DNA from 2 places in the Clostridium subterminale genome. Region 1 is predicted to be linked to the other one. Evidence: riboswitches for the same ligand, from Rfam matches in the RefSeq annotation. Region 1 holds a riboswitch; the other holds the start of a gene.

Region 1 (3,221 bases):
ATATAAAAAAGGACAACCTTAAAATCACTAGCTTTCAAATACTAATGAAAGCTTAATTTTTAAGACTGTCCTTTTATTAATTATTAATCGTCTTCTCTTAAAAGATTAATATCTTTTCCACTTAGAATCTTATTCATATTTCTCATTGAGCACATTTTACCACACATAGTGCAACTATCTTCATGATGTGGTGTAGACTCTTTCCTATATCTCCTTGGTTTTTCCTCATCTATAGCTAAAGTAAACATCTTTTCCCAATTAAGTTCTTGTCTTGCCTTACTCATTTCGTTATCCCACTGTCTTGATCCTTTAATTCCTTTGGCAATATCTGCTGCATGCGCTGCTATCTTAGCTGCCACTATACCTTCCTTCATATCGTCTAAATTTGGAAGTCTTAAATGCTCTGCTGGAGTTACATAGCATAAAAAGTCTGCTCCATAGCTTGCTGCAATAGCTCCACCAATGGCAGAAGTTATATGATCATAGCCCGGAGCTACATCTGTAACCAAAGGTCCTAAAACATAGAATGGTGCTCCATGGCAAAGTCTCTTTTGAAGTAACATATTAGCTTCAATTTCATTTATTGCCATATGTCCTGGACCTTCAATTATAACTTGTACATTTCTCTTCCACGCCCTTTTAGTAAGCTCCCCCAGTACCATAAGTTCCTTAATTTGTGAAGCATCTGTGGCATCAGCTATTGAGCCTGGTCTACATGCATCTCCTAAGCTTAAAGTTAAATCATATTTTTCACATATATCTAAAAGTCTATCAAAATACTCATAGAATGGGTTTTCTCTTTGATTTAATTCCATCCAAGCAAATAAAAGAGATCCTCCCCTTGAAACTATATTAGTAAGCCTCTTATTTCTTTTAAAAGTATTTATAGTTTCCCTATTTAATCCAGCATGGATAGTTACAAAGTCTACTCCATCTTGTGCATGCTTTTCTACCACTGTAAAGAATTCGTCTACAGATATGTCCTTAAGTTCCTTATCATAAAAACCAACTACATCATACATTGGTACTGTTCCAATCATGGCTGTTGACATCTCTACTAATTTTTCTCTAAACTTTGCAGTCTTTCCATAGTTAGAAAGATCCATAATAGCTTCTGCTTTCATATCTAAGGCAACCTTTACCTTTTCCATTTCTTTATCTATGTCGTCACAGTCCTTAGATATACCTAAATTTACATTTATTTTAGTTTTAAGTCCTTGTCCTACTCCCTGTGGTACAAGAGATTTATGATTTTTATTAGCAGGTATAGCTATCTTTCCTTTCGCTACTAAAGCTCTTAACTCTTGAACATCCATATTCTCTGACTTAGCAACAATATCCATCTCTCTTGTTACAATGCCTTTTTTAGCAGCATCCATTTGTGTTGTAAAATTCATACTTTTTCCTCCTTAAGTACAATAATTATTTAATTTAATAATATAGCGCCTTTATTTAGGAGAAAATAATTGCTTATATATTATTTATAAAAATTTTTATTTGATTTTATGCAAAAAATAAAGACTTACATAAGGTAAGCCTTTGGTTGAATTCATAAAATAAATATTTATAAATATCTTTATAAATAAGCTATTATTGAAATCTTTTAAAGCTTTCCTTCGATGGCATTATCCACATCAGGTTCAAGGGTTAAAGCAATTATTGCTTCTCTCAGCATTAGGCACCCCTAGCTAAATAATTATTAAATTAACTTCATTATAACATAAAAACAATAATTTTCAAATTTACTTTTTATCCGATGACTACCCGCTCTAATACTCTCATCTTCTTCAAAGTGGGAGTAAAGAGCGGCTACGTCCCTGGATAACGATTTTCCCTAAAGGACAACGACTTCTAAGTATCGAATAAATTGATACTTAGAATTCTGTTAGTAAGCTTCAAAGAAGCTAAGAACTGTGTTTATCTATAATTATCCACATTTGAAATGGAAAATTTTTAATAACATATTTTTTTCTTTCTAGGGATAAACTAAGGTAGAGTTTTCTTAAACCCTTTATTTTTCAATAGGTTATCCTTATTCTTGTTGTTCTTATCAAATTTACTCATACTTAAAAATTTAAGTAAATACTTTAAAAGGACGGTGTATTGCAATGAAAAAATCTTTAATTATGCTAACATTAGCTGGTACCATCATGGCTTCTTCTACTGCAGTCTTTGGATATGATAATATAGCAATGAATTCTAATAGTGAAAAAATGACTACTATCGAGACTCCAGCAGAAAAATCTAAGGATGCAAAACCCGCTGAAGACAAGAAAGCAACTATGACTGAGGAAGAAGATAATATAAAAAAATCAGATGAAAAGAAACAAACTATAAGTGAGTCTATGCCTGAAGAGGAAAAAGCTCCTAAACAAGAAGAAAAGAAACCAACTTTAAATGAAACTGATGAGAAAAAACAACGAGATACAAAAACTCCTGAAGCTAAGGATGAAAAGACTTCTGGTAAACATATGAAAAAACCAGAGTGTGAAAATAAGTGTAGCCCTGAAGACAATAAGTCCAGCGAAAAGAAAGCTCAATAATCAAGTATAAATTTAATTTGAACTTGATTTTAATATAGGCTATGTTTTAAAACAAGTTTAAAACATAGCCTAAATATTTATTTTAATTTTAAGATATTCTTTTTCCTTGTATATCTCTTTGAATTTTAATAAAGAATTTGTAGGTAGTTGAAGATAGCATCATTCCAAAGGCAATAGCTCCACCTACTATAATAGTTTTCATTGCACTGCTATAAGCAAGGTCATAATTTTGATCTACTATATATAATACTGTATTATAAGCCATAACTCCTGGTACTAACGGAAATATTCCTGGTATAGAAAACTGCATACTTGGAGCTTTTAACTTTCTTGCCATTACTTCACTATAAACCCCTACTACAAATGCTCCCATGAAAGTAGCTATGGTTACACTACCTCCATAATTAAATATTATTAAATATGTTATCCATGCAAAAGTTCCTGAAACTCCTGCCCAAACTAATTTTTTTCTATCTATATTAAATAATATTGCCGGAAACACACTCCCAAGAAACGCCAAAACAATTTGTTTAATCATTACGCAGCCTCTACTTTCACTTAAATATATTTTCTCTAAAAAATTCCTAGAAAATTTCTAAAGGATAATACAGTACCAATTCCTGAACCAATTGCTGTTATAATTAAAACTGCCTCTCCCACCTTTGAAATCCCAGCTGT
Region 2 (3,221 bases), on a different contig from region 1:
ATGGTTGGTATAATGTTAAGGTGGGTAATACTACTGGATACATTAGTTGTGACTATGTAACCATAGCTGATGAAAATCAATCATCAAATCCTATAGTAAAGGAAACTCCTCTTATACAAAGCAATTATACTGGAGAAGATATAGTTGCTAAAGCTGAAGAATACCTTGGAGTTCCATACCTTTGGGGTGGATTTACCCCTGTAGGCTTTGATTGTTCTGGGCTTGCTCAATATGTGTACAAGCAACTAGGAATATACATAGAAAGATCTACATACTATCAAGTACATCAAGGTATCATCGTTGATCGTAATCAATTAAAACCTGGGGATTTAATTTTCTTTACTACTAACGATGATGATCCTAATGATATATCTCACGTAGGAATCTATACGGGTAATGATTTATTTATCCAAGCTCCTAAGCCTGGTGACTGCGTAAGAGTTTCTAATTTAAATTCTGCTTATTATAGTAATAGATATTATATTGCTAAACGTATAATAAAATAGTATAAAAAGTTTCAAATTGAGAACACTATAATTAATATCTAAGAAGTTAGATATGGTCAAATATTTTGAAAGGAGATTCCGTGCTTATCTTAGTAATACTAAGATTTAATGCCCTCGAGTACACGACCAACAGGAGTAGCACCGCAAAACTGAGTATGTTGAAAAGGGTGCAACTATTAAAGTTGCTTAACGGAGATTATATGGAAGTAGGAACAGTAAAATGGTTTAATAGTGAAAAAGGGTTTGGCTTTATATCTATGGAAGGTCATGAAGATGTATTTGTACATTTCTCTGCTGTAATGGGAGATGGCTATAAGGTTCTTGATGAAGGACAAAAGGTTCAATTTGAGATAGTTAGTGGGGATAGAGGCCCTCAAGCAGCAAATGTTACAAAAATATAGATATATATTTTAAAGAAATATGTATTATTCATCATTATAGAGACACGACTTTATTCGTAGTCTCTATTTTATTTTATATAATCAACCCATGTTGAACTATAAAACTATGTATGATATTATGATTATATAAAATAATATTATTGTGCTAGGGGTGCTACGGCTGAGAAATGATTTTTCATTACCCTTTACCTGACCTAGATAATGCTAGCGTAGGGAAGCGATTAATAAGCTTAAGTTAATACTTAGTTATTTAGCCGTGTTCTTACGAACATGGCTTTTTTTATAAACAGAGTTCTTTGCTTCAGAGGGAGTTTTTACTCCCTCTGAAGGTTAGAAATCGTTATCCAGGGTCGTAGCCGCTCTTTGCTCCCACTTTGAAGAAGATGGGAGTATTAAAGCGGGTAGTCATCGGATAAAGTAATAAGACAATACTTCAGCTTCAACATTAGTCCTTAGCACTACTTAATTAAAGGAGGACTCTTTATGGAAATCTTAGAAAATATCAAAAATATTCTAGCTAGTTGGACAACTATTGCCACCTTATTTGGTGTCCTGATTCTATTTTGTGTGTTTATAAAAATTAAGCATATCAAATTTACTTCTAGATTAACAGCTCATATAGCACTAGCAGTTGCAATGTCTATAATTCTTCAATTTTTTAAATTTTTCGAATTTCCTTATGGTGGAAGTGCAACTCTTGCTAGTATGTTACCTATAATATTAATATCCTTAATTTATGGACCTACTATAGGAATGTTCACCGGTTTTGTGTATGGTATATTAAATTTTATTATAGGACCTGCATATATACTGCACCCTATCCAAGTTCTTTTTGACTATACTCTTCCTTTTATGGCAATTGGGCTTTCTGGTTTTTTTAAGAATAACAAGTTCTTAGCTATAGTAGTAGCTTTCTTTGTGAGATTTATATTCCACTACATAGCCGGAATAATTTTCTGGGGAAGCTATGCTGCTGAATATCACTTAACTCCAGCAGTATATTCACTAGTATATAATGGTCCTTACATTCTTATAGATTGTTTAATTTGCATAGCAGTATGCTCAGTTATAAATTTAAATAGTCTTACAAAACGATTAGCTCCATATATTAAGAATTCTACATTAGACTAATTTTAAAAGGCTATAGCATGATCATTAAAGAATTATCATGCTATAGCCTTTTCATTATCATATTTATTTCTTTATCTTATCTTTTAGAACCCTTCCGGCTTTTCTTCACTTATGTTAAACTTCCATTCTCCATGTTCATAAACGTTATTTATATAATAGCTAATTGATGAAGCATTCTCAGCCTTTTCAAATGTAACAATACCTTTATATTTTTTAGAAGTATATCCTTCTGTTTTTATACTCATAACTACATTAAAGTCATCCTTGCTAACAGAATCATCCATAAATGTTACTGAGTTAAGTTTATTTGCTTTTTTTCTAAACTCTTCAATTTCTGTGGATATCTGAAAACGTGCAGCCATATTATCACTAAAGATATTAATTCCAACCTTCCCTGCATCTTTATTAGCTGATACATACTTATCTATACAACTTAAAATAGACGTATAATACACATACTTAAAGTCGATAGGTTTTCTTATGTTCGCAAAGTTCTTTATAATGTCATTATCTAGTCTCTTAGAAACAATATATTTGTTATCATCATTATAAAAATTTGCCCCGTCTTTTTTATCAAGACCAGCTACATAATTAAAAGTTTTAACATCCGTTGGACTCTCGTATATCTCCAAAGTATAGTCTGGATCTAAAGTTGATTTTTCCTCAACTACACTTGCACTGGATAATATACTATATATATCATTTATTACATCTTCATCAGTAACAGTAAACTTATAACTTTTATCTCTAGTACTCTGAATTGTAACCTTCATAATATTTCTTTCTTGCATATAATTAAAATCACTATTTCCTCTTATACCACAAGCGGAAATTAATAATGATGCTATTACTAATAATATAATTACTAAATTTCTTTTTATTCTTCTCACCTTTGACCTCCACTTGAAAAATTTCAATAATTTTTCATTCTTTATCTTATGTTTTATTATAATAGTTGTTATGCATTAAATCAAATAACTCTTTTACTTTTCAAAGGAAAAAGTTTCAACTATATTTTGAAACACCACTTGTGTATTTTCTCTAGTTTTTTTATCACTAATTATAAATGTTATTTTAGCTACATAATCATCATATGGAACATAATACTCATAGGTTCTTTTTATGTTATCTTTACTACTCTTTAAATCATACTGAATATAATCTAATTCTCTATTATCTATCT

Evidence for each region. Region 1 has a riboswitch for thiamine pyrophosphate ahead of thiC (phosphomethylpyrimidine synthase ThiC). Riboswitches for the same ligand answer to the same signal wherever they lie in the genome.
Region 2: another riboswitch for thiamine pyrophosphate. It lies ahead of thiT (energy-coupled thiamine transporter ThiT); the one in region 1 lies ahead of thiC (phosphomethylpyrimidine synthase ThiC).

Annotation. Positions count from the first base shown of each region.
Region 1 is NZ_BAAACI010000006.1:597,887-601,107, reverse strand. It holds gene thiC (phosphomethylpyrimidine synthase ThiC) at 84-1,397, opposite strand; TPP riboswitch at 1,595-1,696, opposite strand; gene ABDZ93_RS11745 (hypothetical protein) at 2,109-2,543, shown strand; gene ABDZ93_RS11740 (threonine/serine exporter family protein) at 2,632-3,081, opposite strand; gene ABDZ93_RS11735 (threonine/serine exporter family protein) at 3,117-3,221, opposite strand, start outside.
Region 2 is NZ_BAAACI010000002.1:274,549-277,769, forward strand. It holds gene ABDZ93_RS07175 (C40 family peptidase) at 1-506, shown strand, start outside; gene ABDZ93_RS07180 (cold-shock protein) at 707-907, shown strand; TPP riboswitch at 1,045-1,140, shown strand; gene thiT (energy-coupled thiamine transporter ThiT) at 1,391-2,038, shown strand; gene ABDZ93_RS07190 (YhfM domain-containing protein) at 2,122-2,928, opposite strand; gene ABDZ93_RS07195 (hypothetical protein) at 3,022-3,221, opposite strand, start outside.